DNA from 2 places in the Nocardia sp. NPDC058705 genome. Region 1 is predicted to be linked to the other one. Evidence: riboswitches for the same ligand, from Rfam matches in the RefSeq annotation. Region 1 holds a riboswitch; the other holds the start of a gene.
The links. Region 1 has a riboswitch for cobalamin ahead of ACFW6D_RS26710 (FecCD family ABC transporter permease). Riboswitches for the same ligand answer to the same signal wherever they lie in the genome.
Positions count from the first base shown of each region.

Region 2: another riboswitch for cobalamin. It lies ahead of cobN (cobaltochelatase subunit CobN); the one in region 1 lies ahead of ACFW6D_RS26710 (FecCD family ABC transporter permease).

Region 1 covers NZ_JBHYRN010000030.1:1,723-11,950, reverse strand. Annotated here, with positions in the region: gene ACFW6D_RS26755 (TetR/AcrR family transcriptional regulator C-terminal domain-containing protein) at 1-109, shown strand, start outside; gene ACFW6D_RS26750 (alpha/beta fold hydrolase) at 110-1,255, opposite strand; gene ACFW6D_RS26745 (helix-turn-helix domain-containing protein) at 1,339-2,091, opposite strand; gene ACFW6D_RS26740 (TIGR03086 family metal-binding protein) at 2,153-2,734, shown strand; gene ACFW6D_RS26735 (MFS transporter) at 2,875-4,119, opposite strand; gene ACFW6D_RS26730 (LLM class flavin-dependent oxidoreductase) at 4,175-5,524, opposite strand; gene ACFW6D_RS26725 (ABC transporter ATP-binding protein) at 5,521-6,285, opposite strand; gene ACFW6D_RS26720 (ABC transporter permease) at 6,261-7,121, opposite strand; gene ACFW6D_RS26715 (ABC transporter substrate-binding protein) at 7,121-8,212, opposite strand; cobalamin riboswitch at 8,298-8,420, shown strand; gene ACFW6D_RS26710 (FecCD family ABC transporter permease) at 8,454-9,485, shown strand; gene ACFW6D_RS26705 (ABC transporter ATP-binding protein) at 9,557-10,228, shown strand, end outside.
Region 2 covers NZ_JBHYRN010000001.1:626,853-637,080, reverse strand. Annotated here, with positions in the region: gene cobG (precorrin-3B synthase) at 1-573, opposite strand, end outside; gene ACFW6D_RS02785 (hypothetical protein) at 881-1,555, shown strand; gene ACFW6D_RS02780 (MerR family transcriptional regulator) at 1,589-3,154, shown strand; gene ACFW6D_RS02775 (hypothetical protein) at 3,288-3,770, shown strand; cobalamin riboswitch at 3,913-4,040, shown strand; gene cobN (cobaltochelatase subunit CobN) at 4,075-7,980, shown strand; gene ACFW6D_RS02765 (hypothetical protein) at 7,950-8,078, opposite strand; gene ACFW6D_RS02760 (acyl-CoA thioesterase domain-containing protein) at 8,357-9,196, shown strand; gene ACFW6D_RS02755 (hypothetical protein) at 9,189-9,524, opposite strand; gene ACFW6D_RS02750 (hypothetical protein) at 9,792-10,228, opposite strand, start outside.

The DNA.
Region 1 (10,228 bases):
AGACAACACGCCCCTGCTCGAAACCCCTGACCCCACAGCTCGATTCGACTTCGGCCTGCAACTGTTCATCGCGGGCGTGCGCACCATTCTCGGTACCCGAGTGCGCTGATCAGGGCGGATCGTTGCGATTGGCTTCCTGGAAGCGGCGCACGACCGGCAGCACCTGCCCCTGGATGACCTCGTTGTATTCGCCGGGTCGCTGAATCGGATTCGCGTGCTCGGTCTGACGCGGCCGCACCACCGACAGCGTGCCGTTCACGCCACCGGCGTGTTCGATGAGTACCTCGTGCGAATACGCCACGTCCACCACGCCGTCACGGGAGGCATCGCGGGGTCGGATGAACACGATGGCCGGGTTCCGCTTGTCCGGATGCGGCTTGCCGAGCGCCCGCAGATCCGCCGTACCGCCGCCCGCGACGATCGCCAGGAACTGAGCCTCGATCAACCCGTTGCTCGCGGCGTCACGGGAGAAGATCTTGTCACGCAACACTTCCGAGGCCGCCTTCCCGAAAGCGTTGAAATCGACATCGAAGAACAGGCCGCTCGGCTGCGCGAAACGTTCACGCCGAACCGACATCTCGACCGCGAAGCGCAGCAGCCTGCTCTCCCGCGCACCCGGCAACCAGCCCACCCAGCGCACCAGATCAGCACCGCGACTGCGGCTTTCGGGGCGCACCGCGTCCAGGTCCATCGGCGTGCAGTCCAGCACCACGGCCACAAGTCGCCGGTCACTGCCGAGGTGGATATGCCGCGCCACTTCGAGCGCGACGATCCCGCCCATGCTGTGCCCGACCAGCACGATGTTGCGCACATTGCCGTACCTGGCGGCCCGCACGATCATGTCGGCGATGACCTTGGTGTCGATACCCGCGTTGTCGTAGCGCACCGCCCACACCACCCCGAGGTGACTCAGCGCGGGCAGTGCCTTGGCGGTCGGCACTGCGTTGACTCCCCCGAGCCCCACCATATCGACCACCGCTGTATCCCAATCCCGGGAATCCGCAGGCAGATTCGCAGGCAGCAACTCCGGCGTGGTCTGGGCCAGTCGCTCGCGTTCTGGAACCACATCGTGCACCCAGTACTGCCCGAACACGATCATCGCGACCAGCAGCACCCCGAGAATTCGTAACACCGCCAGCCGCGTCCGGCGCAGGCGGCCCCACGCGTGGCCCAACCGGGTTTCGCGCAACCGTTCCCGCCGACGCGCATCGTCGAAGTCCGCGACGGTGGACGGATGCCGATCGAATGACGACATAACTCCACCATAGGGGCGTCGATCAGCCCCCGCCGGTCACCATCGCGGCCCGCGGCCGCACCCGCCCACAACCTCCCGTGGCGTCACCCCTGCTCATAGCGCTGCGCGTACCGGGTCGGCGGTTCCCCGAAAATCGTGCGGAACTCACGACTCAGATGCGCCTGATCGGCGTAACCCAGCTCGGCGGCGAGCACCGCCCAGTCGATCTCGACGCCCTCGGCGAGCCGCTCGGTGACCTCGTGCAGCCGATACCGCCGCACCACCCATTTCGGCCCGATGCCGACATACTCGGCGAACAACCGCTGCAACCCCCGCACGCTCAGCCCGAACCGCTGCGCGAGCACATCGACCCTGGTCACGGCGATATCCTCGGCGATCGTCGCCACGATCCGCGCGGCGAGGTCGGCCTGCGGATCAGGCGTCGGAAGGTGACCGACAAGAAACCGCTCGACCGATTCGACACCGACAGGCGCGGGCAGTTCGCCGGTGAAAACTGTTGCGGCATCGACTATCCGATCCCGCAACCCCGCTACCGACCCATCGAGAAACGGCCGGAACATACCCGGTCTGAACGCGACACCGAACACCGTCCCGACGCCGGACAGCTCCCGGTAGACGTGTGACGACGACGGCCCGTGCAGTTCGCCCCGGCCCTCGCGAAAGCTCAGGTGGACGTTCGGCAACGGCACCACCAGCTGCCGGTACGGCTGCTCGTAGTCCCAGGTGACCGTCCAATACCGCGCGACGTAACGCGTCAGCTCCCCGGTCGGCGCGGCGAACGCATGGCGTTGCGACGCGCGCCAGGCGCCGCCGAGTTCCCGCGGATCGCGCTCCACGCGGCGAGTGTATGTCGCGTTTGTTCAAGACAACGCCCAGCTGCGGTGGTTACCTCGGTGTATGTCCGAAAACGAACGGGTGGCCCGCGCCGCCGAACCGCTGTCGAAGATCCTCCGCACCATCACGTCGGACCGGCTCGCCGACCCGACACCGTGCGCCGATTTCGATGTCCGAGCCCTGCTCAACCACCTGCTGCACTGGGGTCCGTCATTGATCGGCGCGGCACGCAAAGGCGAAATCGCCCCCGGGCCTGAGGTCGATCTGACCACAGGCGACTGGGCCGCCGCCCTCGACACCCAGCTCACCGACCTCGCCGCCGCCTGGGGCCGGCCCGACGCCTGGCAGGGCGTCACCCGGATGGGTGGCCCGATGGAGCTGCCCGCGCCGCTGGTCGGCGGCATGGTCGTCGGCGAGCTGATCGTGCACGGCTGGGACCTCGCCCGCGCCGTCGGCACCACCGTGCACTGGGACGACGACCTGCTGCGCGAGACCTACAACGACACCGCCGCCACTGCCGAACAGGGCCGCGAGCTGGGCATCTACGGCCCGGAGATTCCCATCGACACCGGCGCACCGCTGCTCGACCGCATCCTCGGGCTCACCGGACGCAACCCCGCTTGGACCTGTAGTTCGGCGCTCTGACGGCGTCGACGCTCACGGTTTCTCCGTATCCGATCGCGGCGATCGGGCAACCGCAACCGGTCCGCCGAGGCCGGGGCGGTCATCCGTCCCACCGACGCCGACGGAGCACCATCACCGGTCCAGGGGCGGGCACTACGTCCTCATCGGCGCCGAACCCGCTCGGGTTCATTCGCGCCGACCTCGTTGCCGCCCAACGCCTCTCGGGCCGATCTCACATGTCCGGGAAACCAGCGATACATCGCGAACGCGCCGAGGCCGACGCTGAATGCCATCAGCCCGCCCGCGGCGGCGAGCCCCGCCAGCGCGCCGACGAGACCGACCGCGACCGGCCCCGCGAACGCGCCGACATCGTGGGTCAGGCGCCAAGCACCGAGGAATTCCGCGCGGCGGTCAGGAGGTGCGGCGTAGGCGCCGACGGTCATGATCAAGCCGTTGCTCAGGCCGTTGGCCAGGCCGAGGAGCATGGTCGCCGCGCCCATGGTGAGCACCGAGGTGGTGAACGGCAATGCCGCGTAACCGAGCGCGAAGCAGATTCCGCACGCGGTGCCGGTGACGCGGCTGCCCGCGCGGTCCAGCCATACGCCTGCCGGGTAGGACATGAGTACGTCGACCGCACCGGCCAGGCCGAACAGCACACTGGTGGCGGCGGGGTCGATGCCGAGGTGGGCGGCCCACAGCGGCAGCAGGGCCGTGCGGGACGCGCGTGCGGCACCGACGGCGACGGAGGCGAGGCCGAGAGTGCCCAGCACCCTGCGGTTTTCGGACAGCACCGTGTGCACCGGCCGCAACGACGACGGATCGCTGATCTCGCTCGAGCGGATCGCCACCATCGCCACCGCGGCCGCCAGCATGGTGACCAACTGCAACCACAGCGCACCGACCGGCCCCATCCCGTGCACCAGTGCCGCGCCGAGGAACGGCCCGCAGAAGAACCCGAGCCGGTGCGAACCCGCCAGCGCCGACATCGCTCGCCCGCGCTGCTCGGGCGCGACCACCGACACCAGATACGTCTGCCGCGCCAACCCCCACACCGCGCCCGCCGCACCGTTGAGCAGCAAACCCACCGCCAGCACAACAAGATTCGGCGCGAAGATCGCCGCGAGCACCCCGACCGTGCCCAATACACTGCCGACCCCGATCGCCGCCCGCTCCCCGATCCTGGCGACGATCCGCCCCGCAGGCAGATCGGCGAGCACCATCCCGAGCCCGCCGAGCGCCACGATCAGCCCCGCCGTACCCGCCGATGCCCCGAGATCCAGTGCGCGCCAGGCATACATGGGCGCGGCGGCCCCGGCACCGGTGCCGTACAACGCCATCGGCGCGAACACCGGCCACACCAGTGAACGCAACTGCAGCGGTTCGGTGTCGACCGTGACCGCACTCACCGCCGCCCGCCGCGGTTACCTCGACCGGGACAACAACTTCCGTCGGAATCAGCCCTCATCCGACGGCAACGGGCGTCTGCGCGAACCGACTCTGCGGACGAGCGAGACCGAAGTGATCGCGCAGCGTGGTCCCGCTGTACTCGGTGCGAAAAAGCCCACGCTCCTGCAGGATCGGCACCACCGTCTCGGCGAACACCTCGAGTCCACCGGGGTAATACGGCGGCATCACATTGAATCCGTCTGCCGCGCCCTGGGTGAACCACTCCTCGATCGTGTCAGCCACCTGCTCGGGTGTCCCCGCGAATACTCTGTGACCCCGCGCGCCCGCCAGCCGGTGCAGCAATCCGCGCAGCGTCGGCCGTTCCCGCTCGACGATCCCCGCCACCACCTGTAGTCTGCTGCGCGCGTTGTCGGTGACATCGCCCGCCCCCGCGAATACTTCCACCGGCACCGGTTCATCCAAAGCGAGAGTGCGCAAAGACGTTCCGGTGATCGACTCCAACTGCTTGATCCCGTATTCGGGCACGGTCAGCTCGTTGAACTCCCGCTCCAAACGCAGTGCGGCAGCCTCGGTGTCGGCGATGAACGGGCTGATCCCCGGCAGAATCTTCACCTCGTCGGCGGTGCGCCCGAACTCGGCCGCCTTGGACTTGATGTCGGCGTAGAACGACTGCGCGTCCGAAAGCCGTTGATGCGCGGTGAAAATGGCCTCCGCGTACTTGCCCGCGAAGGCGCGACCCTCGTTCGACGCCCCCGCCTGCACCAACACCGGACGCCCCTGCGGTGTGCGCGCCGAGTTGAACGGTCCACGCACGCTGAGGTGTTCGCCGACGAAGTCGATCGGATGGATCTTGTCCGGATCGGCGTACACCCCGACCGCCCGGTCGAGCACGATCGCATCGTCTTCCCAGCTGTCCCACAGCCCGACCACCGCGTCGACGAATTCCCGTGCGCGGGCATAACGTTCGGCGTGATCCGGGTGCCGGTCGAGCCCGAAGTTGGCCGCGGCCAGGTCGGTTCCGGTGGTGACGATGTTCCAACCCGCGCGACCACCGGAGATGTGGTCGAGCGAGGAGAACAGTCGCGCCAAATTGTAGGGCTCGTAGTAGGTGGTCGACGCGGTGGCGATCAGGCCCAGATGTGTTGTAGCCGAAGCGATCGCGGTGAGCAGGGTGATCGGCTCGAGGCCGGGCGCGGCATTGTGTCGCACGTCCGTGCGCAGAGCGGGACCGTCGGCGAAGAACACCGCGTCCAGCTTCGCCGCCTCTGCGGTGCGTCCGATCTCCTGGTAGTAGGCAACGTCGTAGATCCGGTCGGGCCTGCTGTCGGGATGGCGCCAGGCGGCCTCGTGGTGGCCCGACGGGTAGATGAACGCGTTGAGACTCAGTTGACGGGGTGCACTCATGACGCCTGCTTCACTTTCTCGAATTCCGTTGTGTCGACGCCGAGTCCGGCCAGCAGCGTCTCGCGCAACCGAACGAACTCCGGGTGCGCGTGCCTGCGCGGACGCGGCGTCTCGATGCGCTGATCGATCGTGATCGCGCCCTCGTCGAGCACCAGCACCCGATCGGCGAGCAGCACGGCCTCGTCCACGTCGTGGGTCACCAACAACACGGCGGGCCGGTGCCGCTCACACAGCGCCTGCAGCAGGGCGTGCATCCGGATCCTGGTCAGTGCGTCGAGTGCGCCGAACGGTTCGTCGGCCAGCAGCAACTCCGGCTCACGCACCAGCGACCTCGCCAGCGCCACCCGCTGCTGCTCACCACCGGAAAGCTCACGCGGCCAAGCCTTCTCACGCCCGGCCAAGCCGACCTCGGCCAGCGCCGAGCGCCCCCGCCGCGCGGCATCGCGCCCGGTCAACCCGAGCACCACATTGTCGAGCACCCGCGCCCACGGCAACAACCGCGAGTCCTGGAACACCACCGCCCGCTGGGTCGGCACCGTCAGCTCGCCCGAACCGGGCACCTCGGAATCGAGTTCGGCCAGCGCCCGCAGCAATGTGCTCTTGCCAGAACCGCTGCGCCCGAGCAGCGCCACGAACTCACCGCGCCGGATCTCGATGTCGATGCCGTTCAACACGATTCGCGTGCCGAAGCCGCGAGTGAGCGCGTGGGTGCGTACGACGACCCGCTCGTCGGAGCTCAGTCGCCCAGTGTCTGTCGCCATGCCAGCACCTTTCGTTCCGTTGCCCGCACGGCGAGGTCGCCGAACAGTCCGAGCAGCCCGTAGATCACCAGGCCGACGACGATCACGTCGATCTGGCCGTAGGTGCGCGCCTGCGTCATCAGGTAGCCGATCCCGCTGGTCGCGTTGACCTGTTCGACCACCACCAGCGCCAGCCAGGAGATGGTCACCGCCAGCCGCAGCCCCAGGAAGAACCCGGGCAGCGATCCCGGCAGCGCGATCCGCCGCAGAAATCCCCACCGTGACAGCCCGACCGTCTCGGCGAGTTCCACATAGCGCGCGTCGACACTGCGCAGGTAGGCGTGAGTATTGATGTAGACCGGAATGAGCACGCTGGTCGTGATGACGATCAGCTTCATCTGCTCGCCGATCCCGAACCAGACGATGAACAGCGGGATCAGCGCCAGTGTGGGGATCGCCCGCTTGATCTGCACCGGACCGTCGACCACCGCCTCGCCGATCCGGCTCAGCCCCGCGACCAGCGCCAGCACCACACCGATCACCACCCCGAGGACGAGCCCGATCACCGCACGCTGCAACGAGGTCAGCAGATTGGACTGCAACTGCCCGTCGGCGATCAGCTCACCCGCTGTCTGCGCGACCGTCCACGGCGCGGGCAGTGTCTCCGGGTCGATGGCGCCGATCGCCGAGCCGATCACCCAGGTGCCGATCAACAGCACCGGACCGAGGGCGAAGCCGAACGGAATCGGCTTGCCTGGTCCCAGCCTGCGACTGCCTCGCCCACGCGGTGCAAGGGCTTCGACCGGGGCCGTGCTCGTCCTGATCCGGCGCAGCACACCGGCATCGAGGGTGGCCATCAGCTCGCCGCCGGCGCGAACGCCGCCCCACTGGCCGTGACAGCCTCGGTGACCGCCGCGTCGAACCGCAGATCGAAACCGTCGACGGCCTCGATCTTCTTGGGCAGCTCGCCCACGGCGTCGATCGCGTCGATGGTGGTCTGCTGTCGGGCGATCAACTGCTGGTCCAGGTGCGGGAACGTGTAGGTGCCCAGCGATTCGACGATCCGCCCGGCATCCTCGGCACTGACCTTCTGACTCCCCACGTAGTACTTGGTCGCCCACTCCTCGCGATGGGTGTTGGTCCACTGCCATGCCCGCACGAACGCGCCGACCAGGGCCCGGGTAGCGGCGGCCTTCGCCGGATCCTGGACCACCGCGCGGCGCGCGTACAAGTAGGCGAGACCGCTGTAGATGCCGGTGGTTTCCGAATCGGGGATCAGCGAGGCGCCCTGGGTGCGCAGGAACCGGGTCACATTGGGTTCGATGAGTGGCGCGACATCGACCTGACCGGTTCGCACCGCGTCGGGGAACTCGGCCAGCTGCAGCCGGACCAGCTCCACATCGGTGGGCTTCAGCCCGGCCTTGGTGAGCGCCTTCAACACCGCCGCCTGCTGAGCGGTGCCCTCGGCGTACGCGATCTTCTTACCCTTCAGTTCCGTGAGCTTTGTGATCGAACGACCCGGTGCGGCAGCGAGTTTCATCGCCTTCGGGTTGGTCTGATACGAGCCGACGATCGGCACGTCCTGCCCCGCCGCCAGCGCGTGGATCGGCGGCACATCACCGACCTGACCGACATCGGCCGCACCGGCACGGAAAGCCTCCAGGATGGCCGGGCCACCGACGAAGTTCGCGAACTCGATCTTGAACGGCAGCTTGTCCAGCTCACCCGACAGCCGCAGCGCCGATTGCAGACGTTCCTGCTGATCGGCGACGACGAGCGTGGTCCCCGCCGGCACCTCGGTCGGCAGCGGCGTATCGGGGGTGCCGACCGGTGCGTCATTGCCCTGCGCACAGCCGGTCAGGCCGAGCGTCGCAACGGTTGCCACCGCGAGAAGCGCGGCGGTGGCGCGGCCACGCAGGCCGGGTCGAAAGGTGTTCGGTCGGTACATACAGGGATTGAATCAACAGCGCCCCGCGCCGAATACCTTTAGCGTTGCCGTGATTCGAAGGGCTCGCGGCGGGCCTGGCACCGCGTGCCTTGTACAGTCACGGGGTCATCCCCGGCGGGTGCGGGAATCCGGTGTAACTCCGGAACGGTCGCGCCACTGTGATCGCCTCGCGGCGAAAGTCAGACCTCCCTCGCCGGGACACCCTCTGAAAGGGCCGCGCCTTGCCTGTGGAGATTTCGCGATGACCCGTGCGCGGGTCTCGCTCGCATTACCCCTGCTCGGGGCGCTGTTGCTGGCTGCCATGATCGCAGCCACCGGATTCGGCGCGGAGATCGTGCCCGTATCCGCGGTGCTCGACACCCTCCTCGCCCGGCTCACCGGCGCGACACCCGCCGACCTCGGCATCGACACCATCGTCTGGCAACTCCGAGTGCCACGCACCCTGCTGGCCGCGGTGGTCGGCGCCGGCCTGGCACTGGCGGGCGCGGCAATGCAGACGCTGGTGCGCAACCCCCTAGCTGATCCGTTCCTGCTCGGCGTCTCGTCCGGTGCCGGTGTCGGCGCGGCCGCGGTCATCACCTCCGGGCTGTTCGCCGGTGCGGGCATCTGGGCGCTGTCCGGCGGTGCACTGCTCGGCGCGCTCGGCGCCGCGACGCTGGTCTTCCTGATCGCGCTGGCGCAAGGCGGTCTCACCCCCTTGCGGCTGGTGCTCACCGGCACCGTCCTCGGGTCGGCCTTCGCCGGGTTCAGCAGCTTCCTCGTCTTCCGCAGCACCGATCCCGCCGCCGCCGAGTCGGTGCTGTTCTGGCTGCTCGGAAGTCTCGCCGGTGCCGACTGGACGACCCTCGCCCTACCCTGCACGGTCGTCGTGGCATGCGGCGCGATTCTCTTTGCGATCGCGGGCTGGTTGGATGCGCTCACCCTCGGCGCGGACACCGCGTCGTCGGTCGGCGTCCCGGTGCGCCACCTGCGCATCGGCCTGTTCGTACTGCTCGCAGTGCTCGTCGGGGTACTCGTCGCGGTGTCGGGCGGCATCGGTTTCGTCGGCCTCGTGGTCCCCCACGCAGCACGCATGATCGTCGGCCCCCGCCACCGCAACCTACTCCCCACCTGCGCTGTCGGCGGCGCCCTGTTCCTGGTGATCGCCGACGCCGCGACCCGAATCCTGGTCCGCCCCACCGAAATCCCCGTCGGCGTCCTCACCGGCCTCATCGGCGCGCCGATCTTCCTCCTGCTGATGGGCAGACGCCGCTACCACTTCGGCGCGTCATGATTCGGGCATTCGGCCGACCGCACGAGCCTGGTTCCTCGCACAGCGCGAGGCCGCAAGGCGAACTGCGGGCCGTGGCCCTGACCTGCGCGATCGGGCGCCGGAATATCGTTGCCGAGGCGGACTTCTCGATCAGACCCGGCGAGATCGTCGGCATCGTCGGGCCCAACGGCAGCGGCAAGTCGACGCTGCTACGGGTGCTGGCCGGGGTCGACAAGCCGAAACACGGCCAGGTCCTCGTGGACGGGCAGGTACTGCACGCGCTCCGGCCCCGTCGCCGGGCAGCAGCGGTGGCGCTCGTGGCGCAGGACGAGAGTCCGCCCGCCGACATGCTGGTCGGCGAAGTGGTCGCCCTCGGTCTGACGCCCTATCTACCGCCATGGGGTCTCGGCGCCCCGCGTGAACAACAGCAGGTGGCGCAGGCTCTGGACGCCGTCGATCTGGCCGGTTTCGCGGGCAGGCAGGTGCATCAACTGTCCGGCGGCGAGCGGCAGCGGGTGCTGCTGGCTCGGGCGCTGCTCCAGGACACCCCGGTCCTGCTGCTCGACGAGCCGACGAACCATCTCGACGTCACCCATCAACTCGAACTGCTCACCCTGATGCGGACCCTGAACCGCACCGTCGTCGCCGCCCTGCACGATCTCGCGCTGGCCGACCGCTACTGCGACCGAATCATTGTGCTGCACAACGGTTCCACGCGGCCGCCCGCAGAGACCTTGGCACCCGAGGTCATCGCCGAGGTATTC
Region 2 (10,228 bases), on a different contig from region 1:
GTCGAGGAAGCCGCGCGCCGCGTCGAGCATGACCTCGACCGCCTCGCCCGCGGTGACCCGAAGCCCGGTATCGGAGCCGGCGAGGAGCAGCGCGAACTCGTTGTCGCCGACGGCGTGAATGCCGATGTCGCCGTGCAGGGTGCTCACATCGCCGCGACCGTCGTCGAGGGTGAACAGCACTCGGCCGGGCAGCTCGCCCAGTCGCGGATCGGCCAACAGCCCGGCGTCGAGGTCGACCGCCAGACCCCGCACATCGGCGAAACCGCCGATTCGCCCGGACAGCGGCGAGGCCACGATATTGCGGACCCGCTCATGGGTCTGGCTCGGCAACAACCCAGCCGTACCCAATCGCAGGGCGAGTTCGGAGGCGTCACGCACCTGCCTGAGCTGGATGTTGCCGCGCGAGGTCAGCTCGAGATTGCCGTTGCCCAGGTCGCGCGCCGCATCCGCGAGGGTCTGCAACTGCGCCGATTCGAGCCGGCCACCGGGCACGCGGATCCGCGCCAACGGCCCGTCGGCGGCTTGGTGCAACCGCAGCACTCCGGGGCAAGAATCGGGCGCACTCCTGGTCATGAGCCCAGCCTACGACGCACCCGCCACTGCGCGTACCAGCCGTCATCCGGCCCAGCCCGTTGGGCGCGCGGAGGCAGACCGACTCGCGATGGTGGGGACTTGCCGACGCGGCGAGTCCCGACTCGCTGCTGGCGGGACGAAGCCCAACCTGGCGTGCAAGGGGTTGCGGACGTGCCAGGGCCCGGCCCGAAGCGGTGGGTTGCCGACGTGACGAGCGCAACTCGCGTGACTGCTCGTTTCGGGGGTAGTCGCCTAGGGTGAGTGGCGGATCCTTCGCCGGCCGAGTACTGACAAGGAGAGTCGCCGCATGTTGCGTGAATTCGTGGACAAGCGTGTAGTTCCAGCCCTCGACAGGGTCGCGAAAGCGCAGGCACCGGTCGTGAATCGGTACGTCGACTGGCTCGGCAGCAGGCATCCCGACGACGCGCCGGTGGAGATCGTGCGGCGGCTGTCGCGCCAGTACCTGGTCGTCGTCACCGCCAGTGGTGTCACCGTCGGGCTCACCGCCGCGGTACCCGGCGTCGGCACACTGATCGGCCTGGCCGCGACCGGTGTCGACACACTCGTGTTCCTCGAAGCGTCGTCGGTGCTGTCGGTCGGCGCCGCCGCCGCGTACGGGCTCGACCCCGAGGACCCGCGGCAGGCGCACCTGGTATCGAAGGTGGTGCTCGGCGAAGCGGGCACGAGGGTGCTCGACGAGACCGCGGGGCACAAGACCGGTCAGTGGCTCTCCGTCGTCACCGACCACATCCCAGGTCTGTCGTCCATGCCCGACTCGCCTGCCAAGCGCTTCATCGTGAACTACCTGGTCAAACGAGGTCTGTTGCTGTTCGGCACCCTAATCCCCGCCGGTATCGGCGCGGTGATCGGCGGCGTCGGCAACAACGCCCTCGGCCAACTGGTGATCGCGAACGTGTATCGCAACCTGGGCACGGGATCCCCGGAAATGGTCGCCGCGGGTACCGACCGCCCCACGACTTGACCTTCGACCAACTCGAACCCCGAGGATGAATCGGTGCCCGACACCGAGCTGATCACCATCGGAGCGTTCGCCCGCGCCTGCGGCCTGAGCGCCAGCGCCCTGCGCTTCTACGCCGACGCGGGAGTCCTGACCCCCGCCGTCATCGACGAGGCCACCGGCTACCGCTACTACGCCCCCGACCAGTCCGCCCCGGCCCGTCTCCTGCGCCACCTCCGCGCCGTCGACATGCCGCTGCCCGCGGTCACCGCCCTCCTCACCGAACCCGACCCCCTCCGCGCGATCGCTCTACTCGACCACCACCTCACCGACCTGGACCGCCACCAGGCCACGATCCGCACCGCCGCGACAGCTGCGCGCGCCGCACTCCTCACCCTGCACGGATCGGAGTCCGAACTCAGCGGCGGGAGTAGCGATCAGGGTGCCGCCGCGACTGCCACCCGCGACGCTCGCCTCGCTTCGCATGGATCGGATTCCGAACCCGGGAGCGGGGGTAGCGATCAGGGCGCAGCGCGACTCGATTGCTCGGCCGATGGCCGTTCGATGGGCGCCTCGGCAGTCACCGCATCGCCGGTCGCCATGGCGCGCAACGCAGAGCACAGGTTCGAGGGTGCACCGAGAACTCATCGCGACGACTTGTGGGTGAGCGGACCGGCGCTGGCGGCTGCGATCGACCAGGTCGCGACCGCTACCGTCGCCGACCCGGCCATGCGGGTGCTCGACACGATCCTGTTCGAGGCGAATACGCAGGAATTGATCCTCACCGCCACGGACCGCTACCGGCTGGCCACCAGGACCTTGCGTCCGACCCGCCCCGCCGTGACCCCGTGGACGGCCACGATCGACGCCGAGGATCTCCGCTCAGCGGTCTCCTGGTTGCGCCGCCAATACTCCGTGGCCATCGCACCGACGCCGGACGGTATCGAGTTCGCCACGGCCGCTGAGGATTCCGATGCCAGCTCGGTCGCTGCTCGAGGTGGCGGGATAGCCGGCAGCGTGAACAGCGAGTTCGGCGCGGCCCCCGACGCCCGCCACTGCCGTTGTTCGGCCGAGGACTTCCCCGACTACCGGGCGATGCTGGCAGCGCTCCCGCCGGTCCGCACCAGAGTCGTGCTCGCCCGCGCGGATCTGCTCGACGCGCTCGAAAACGCCAGCGCGCCAACGGTGGCCCTGCGAATGTTCCCACCGAGCACTGTGATCGTCACACCAGGCGGCAGCGTACCGCGACAGGACGACCGGCTCGCCGACGTGCACGATACGGGCGGCGAACGAGTCACGTCCGGTGCGTCGATGCCGGACGGGCTTGGCCCGAGCGGCGCACCACGTAGTGCGGGCGGCGCCACCGGCACGGCGGCCTCGGAGCGGTACGCGAACCCTGAGAAACCTCTGGTTCAGGTAACCGAGCGAGCCCTGCCCGCAACGATCACCGGCCCGTCGATGACGCTCCACTTCACCGTCACCACCCTCTACCCAGCCGCCGCGGGCGCTGTCGGTCCCGACGTGATGCTCGACCTCATCGCCTCGGACCTGCCCGTCCTGGTCCGCTCCGCCGACGACGGCGCACTGTCGACGCTGACCATGCCATGCGAACCCGCCCGATGAACCTCCGCTGACCCGAGCGGTTCGCGCCACGCCACCTCATCATCGGCAGACCCGCCCATTCGAGTCCGCCACCTTCGGCGACCCGTCGATGTCGTCAACACCATGCCCACCCGAACTCGCCGAGGAGACCCCGATGACCACCGCCGACCCGATCATGACCCGAATCACCCAGGGCGTCACCGACTTCCGCACCGGTGAGGTTGACCGCGCCCGCACCGCCTTGCTCGAAACCTGGGCCGATATCGGCGTCACCGGCGACCCCCTGCACCGCTGCACCCTCGCCCACTACCTGGCCGACACCTACGACGACCCGGCCGAAGCTCTCGTTTGGGACGTCCGCGCCCTCGACGCCGCCGACGCCCTTACCGACACCCGCTTGAACGACCACCACGCGGGCCTCCAGGTGGCCGGCTTCTACCCCTCCCTGCACCTGAACCTCGCCGACAACTTCCGCCGTCTCGGCGCCTTCCCCGCCGCCACCCGACACATCGAAGCCGCCCGGGAACGCCTGCACACCCTCGGCGACGACGACTACGGCGACACCATCCGCCGCGCCCTCACCGAAGTCGCCACCGCAGTCACCGTCGGGGACACCACCAGACGTCCCACCCACTGACGACGGCGGCCTGGATGCGGGTGACCGACCGAGCAGATCAAGATCACCAGGCTCTGGTGGTTTTTCCTTCTCTGGTGGATTCAGTCGGCCGATGCCGCCACCAGGGCCTGGTGATCACCTGTCCAGCAGTGGGTACGGGCTGGAAAGTTGCGGGCGGGACGGGCCCAGTAGCATCGACATGCTCGGCGGGTGACGAGGAAACCGGTGGAAATCCGGTGCGGTCGCGCCACTGTGAACAGCCAGACCCTCTCCGGCGAGCACCGCAACCTGCGATGGGCGCGTAACCCGAGGAAGGTCTCACCCTGTGATCCTGCTGCTGTCCACCTCCGACACCGATCTCCTGAGCGCCCGTGCAAGCGGCGCCGAGTACCGCTGGGGCAATCCCGCCCGGCTGCTCGTGGAGGACCTGCCGGAGCTGCTCGACGGCGCTGATCTGGTGATCGTGCGGATCCTCGGCGGCAAGCGCGCCTGGGAAGAGGGCTTGGACGCGATCCGGGCAAGCGGGGTGCCGATGGTGGCGCTGGGTGGTGAGATCGCGCCCGACGCGGAGCTGATGGAATGCTCGACCGTGCCGGTCGGTGTCGCGGCCGACGCGCACAACTACCTCGCCGCGGGGGGCGCCGAGAACCTGCTGCAGCTGCACAATTTCCTGTCCGACACCGTGCTGCTCACCGGCCACGGTTTCGAACCGCCCGCCCAACTGCCCACCTGGGGTGAACTCGACCGGTCCGCGCGCATCCTCGAACCGCACGCCCCGACCGTCGCCGTCGTCTACTACCGCGCCCAGCACCTGGCGGGCAACACCGCCTACATCGAGGCGCTGTGCAAGGCGATCGAAGCCAAGGGCGCGCGGCCGTTGCCGGTCTACGCGGCCTCGCTGCGCACCGCCGAACCCGAACTCCTCACCCTGCTCGGCCGCGCCGACGCCCTCGTGGTGACCGTGCTCGCCGCCGGTGGCAGCAAGCCCGCGACAGCCTCGGCCGGTGGTGACGACGAGGCATGGGACGTGGCCGCGCTCGCCGCCCTGGACGTGCCGATTCTGCAGGGCCTGTGCCTGACCAGCGGTCGCGCGCAGTGGGAGGCCAACGACGACGGCCTGTCGCCGCTCGATGTGGCGACCCAGGTGGCGGTGCCCGAGTTCGACGGCCGCATCATCACGGTCCCGTTCTCCTTCAAGGAGTTCGACGCCGACGGCCTGTCCGCGTACGTCCCCGACGCGGAACGCTGCGCCCGGGTCGCCGGTATCGCCGTGCGGCACGCTCGCCTTCGCCACATCCCGGCCGCGGACAAGCGGATCGCGATCATGCTCTCGGCCTACCCGACCAAGCACGCCCGCATCGGCAATGCCGTCGGCCTCGACACCCCCGCCAGCGCGATCCGGCTGCTCACCGAATTGCGCGCCGCCGGTTACGATCTCGGCGACATCAACGAGATCCCGGGGCTGGTCGAGCGCGACGGCGACGCACTGATCCACGCGTTGATCGCCGCAGGCGGCCAGGATCCCGAGTGGTTGAGCGCGGAACAGTTGGAGGGCAACCCGATTCGCATCGGCGCCACCACCTACACCCGCTGGTTCGAATCCCTGCCCGAAGACCTCCGAGAAGCCGTCGTCGAGGCATGGGGACCGCCGCCGGGCGAACTCTACGTCGACCGGTCGGCCGACCCCAAGGGTGAAATCGTCATCGCCGCACTGCGTTTCGGCAATGTGGTGCTGATGGTGCAGCCGCCTCGCGGCTTCGGCGAGAACCCCGTCGCGATCTACCACGACCCGGACCTGCCGCCCAGCCACCACTACCTCGCCGCCTACCGCTGGCTGTCCGCGCCCGACGGTTTCGGCGCCGACGCGATGGTGCACCTGGGCAAGCACGGCAACCTGGAATGGTTGCCCGGCAAGACAATCGGCATGTCCGCTTCCTGCGGCACCGACGCCGCACTGGGCGATCTGCCGCTGATCTACCCCTTCCTGGTCAACGACCCCGGCGAGGGCACCCAGGCCAAGCGCCGCGCCCACGCCACCCTGGTCGACCACCTGATCCCGCCGATGGCACGCGCCGAAACCTACGGCGACATCTCCCGCCTGGAGCAGCTGCTCGACGAGCACGCCAACATCTCCGCCCTCGACCCGGCCAAACTGCCCGCCATCCGCCAGCAGATCTGGACCCTGATGCGCGCGGCCAAGATGGACCACGACCTCGGCCTCGCCGAACGCCCCGAAGAAGACGTCTTCGACGACATGCTCCTGCACGTCGACGGCTGGCTGTGCGAGATCAAGGACGTCCAGATCCGCGACGGCCTGCACATCCTCGGCCAGGCACCCGAGGGCGACATGGAACTCGACCTGGTCCTGGCGATGCTGCGCGCCCGCCAGCTGTGGGGCGGCGAACAGAACGTGCCCGGCCTGCGAGAAGCGTTGGGGCTCAGCGAAGCCGGTGACGAATCCCGCGAACGCGTCGACGTGGTGGAGAGCCGCGCCCGCGAACTGCTCGGCGCGCTGCAGGCGACGGACTGGTCGGTGGACGCGGTCGACACCTTGGTCGACGACTACGCCACCGCGATTGTCGCTGGGGGAGTGGATGATTCGTCACCGTCGGCAACCGTGTCGACGGATGCGACAGGCGACGCTGCCGAATCGGTGACCAGTGCCGCCGACGCAACCTCCGCGACGATCGCAGTCGACGCTCCAGCAGCGACCCCTGCCGCCTCCCCGGCCACGGTCGGTGCGGCTGCCGCAAACGAGCCGGGCGGGGTTGCCGCGAACGCAGCGGGCGAGGTTGCCGCGAACTCGGACGCCGCCCCGACGGATTCCGGCGCCGCGCCAGACCTCAGCGCAACCACCACGGCGGGCAGTGTTGCCGTGAGCGGGCGCCTGGCAGCGGTCAAGACCGTATTGCGTTTCGCCGCAACCGAAGTCGTGCCCCGCCTGCGCGAAACCAGCATCGAGATCACCCGCATCCTGCACGCGCTCAACGGCGGTTTCATCCCCGCGGGCCCCAGCGGTTCGCCCCTGCGCGGCCTGATCAACGTCCTGCCCACCGGCCGCAACTTCTACTCCGTCGACCCCAAGGCTGTCCCGTCGCGACTGGCCTGGGAGACCGGCCAGGCGATGGCGGAATCGCTGCTGGCCCGCTACCTGGCCGATCACGGTGAGTACCCGAAGTCGGTGGGCCTGTCGGTGTGGGGCACCTCGGCGATGCGCACCTCGGGCGACGACATCGCGGAAGTCTTCGCCCTGCTCGGTGTTCGCCCGGTCTGGGACGAGGCGAGCCGCCGCGTCACCTCCCTCGAGGTGATCTCCCTCGACGAACTCGCCCGCCCCCGCATCGACGTCACCGTCCGCATCTCCGGCTTCTTCCGCGACGCCTTCCCGCACGTCCTCGCCCTCCTGGACGACGCGGTCCGCCTCGTCGCTGACCTCGATGAGCCCGCCGAGTCGAATTACATTCGCGCACACGCCCAGTCGGACCTGGCCGAACACGGCGACACCCGCCGCGCCACCACTCGCATCTTCGGCTCCAAGCCCGGCACCTACGGCGCGGGCCTGCTCCAGCTCATCGACTCCAAGAGCTGGCGCACCGACGACGACCTCGCGCAGGTCTACACCACCTGGGGCGGCTACGCCTACGGCCGCGACCTCGACGGCGCCCCCGCCGCCGACGACATGCGCACTGCCTACAAGCGCATCGCGGTGGCGGCCAAGAACACCGACACCCGCGAACACGACATCGCCGACTCCGACGACTACTTCCAGTACCACGGCGGCATGGTCGCCACCGTGCGCGCGCTGACCGGTAAGAACCCCGAGGCCTACATCGGCGACTCCACCCGCCCCGACGCCGTGCGCACCCGCACCCTCTCCGAGGAAACCGCCCGCGTCTTCCGTGCCCGCGTGGTGAACCCGCGCTGGCTGGAGGCGATGCGCCGCCACGGCTACAAGGGCGCCTTCGAAATGGCAGCCACCGTCGACTACCTCTTCGGCTACGACGCCACCACCAATGTTGTCGCCGACTGGATGTACGAAAAGCTCTCCGAGAGTTACGTGTTCGACGATGTGAACCGCAAGTTCATGGAGCAGTCCAACCCGTGGGCCCTGCACGGCATCGCCGAACGCCTCCTCGAAGCCGCCGAGCGCAAGCTGTGGGAGCACCCGGAACAGGAAACCCTCGACAAACTGCGCCAGGTCTACCTCGAAACCGAGGGCGAACTGGAGTAGTCCGCCGCCGCGGCCTGCAGGAGAATCCGGTCACGGTAGATCCGCAGCGCCGCGATCACGGCGAACACCGCGGTGAGCAGGCCGAACAGGACACGCACCCAAGTGCCACCCCGATCTCCTGGACCGCATAGATGGTCGCGAGCGCGGCGTCGAGTTTTCGCAAGGCATTCTCCTCATCAGGTCTGCCATCGACGCTAGGCTGCCGTCGGCTCCCCCGAACATCCGGCAGTGGCCCTGAATTCAGGTCAGGCAACCCGCCCAGTTCCCGCGTCTCGAATCGGCCGCAAAGGGCCGGACTTGCAGCAAAATTGCAACACGTTCTAATGTGAGGTGTGCCGCCGCGATCCCGCCCGGTGCCCGCCGAGAAAGGGGCACGATGAGTACCTCCCCTGGCTATTTCACGCAGGCGGACGGCAGCTACACGCCGACGCGGTATTCGCTGAGTCTGTGGGCGCCCAGCACGCTGTCCGGGCCACCCGTGTGCGGGTTGATGGCGCGCGAAGTCGAAGCAGGGTACTGCACCGGCGGGTTCGTCCCGGCGCGATTCACGGTCGACCTGCACCGTCCGGTCCCGGCTGTGCTGCTGACGATCGCCAGCGAACTCGTGCGCGACGGCAACCGGGTCCGCTCGGTGACCATCCTCGTGCGTGCCGACGGCGAGATCGTCGCCCGCGGCAGCGCGCTGTTGCTGAAACGTTCCACCCAGCCGCCGGGCGAGGTCTGGCGCCCCGACCGGGATCGCCCGCTGCCGCCCCCGAACATACTCGCCACCATCGACGAGAAGATGCACCTGTTCGGCAGTGACGGGCACGGCTGGTCGGCGAATATGACCGAACACCAGAACGACACCCGCAAACGCAAGTGGGTGCGCAATATCCCGGTCGTCGCGGGGGAGAAATCGTCCCCGTTCTGCTACGCCGCGATGACCGGCGAGCAGACCAGCCTGGTCACCAACTGGGGCACCGAGGGCATCGGTTTCATCAACACCGACGTGTCGATCACCTTCTCCCGCATGCCGATCGGTGACGAGATGGGCCTCGAGGCCGAAACTCACCTCAGCGACGACGGGATCGCCGCAGGCGCCGCGGTGCTCTACGACGAGCAGGGCGCGTTCGGCATCTGCACGACCACCGCCCTGGCCAACGAGCGCAGACAGATCCGCGGCGATGTCATCGACGAGCTGTCGGAGTCGTTCGCAGCGGAGGCGATCAGGTAACCGCGAGTCCGGTGAACGCCATCGCCACGGTCGCCCCACACAGGACCGCGCCGGCCGTCGTGGTGGTCAGCAGATAGCCCCAGGCGATGGAGCGGGCGACCGGCAGTAGCGACAGCAGCAGCGCGGGCGTCAACAGCGCGGCCAGCGTCAAAGCCCAGCTGAGCCAATACGAGGTCGCGATCGGCTCGATCCGCGCGAACGAGATGGTCTGCGGAACCGGCACCTTCCAGGCGTTCTGCACCGCGAATGTCGCAGGCACCAACACGAAGACGGCGACGAACAACCCCGCCGACACACCCCACCCCGACCGCCACCGATACGGCACCATCGACCCACACCTTCCCTGCCACGCCACAACCACCGCGCCCCATGCTGCCTCGAGCAGCACCCGCGCGCCGGGTAGGCGAGCGCCGCGTGTTCACCTCACGGGCACCGGCCGAACGAGCGTGGCGATGTGCGGCGGGCCGGGAATCGGCTGACCGCGCCGAGCTGGTCGAACCGCGCGCATCGGGCCCGCGACGGCGTTCGGCATCAGCATGGCCGTGTGCGACAGGAATTCCAATGCTGTTGTGCTGGAAGGTGATTCGGAGATCAGTCAGGCGGAGATCAAAGTCACGATGAGCTCGTCGGCGATCGACTCCGCCTTCACCATGCCCGTGCCGAGGTAGAGGGTGGCCGCACGCGGTCGTCCGTCGGCCAGCGGTACCACCGAAACCGCATCGACTCGACGGCCCGCGAGGTCGTCGTAGGGCGCCTCGTCGGTGACATCGAACGCGGTGTATTTGCCCGAGTTGGCGACGTATTCGATATTCACCGGGTCCACCAGCGGCTCGAACGGATCACGCCACGGTGACCCGGCGATGCGCAGTTCTGCACCGTCGACACCGGCGTCGAAGAGCAGGGTCGACCCGTCGTGGAAAGTGAATTCGATCGGACCCTCGGTGCGGTCGACCTCGTCGCCGAGGACATAGAACATCCGCCGGACGGCGACGATGGTCCCGTCGACCGCGGCATTGAGCGCGGTGCGGCCGT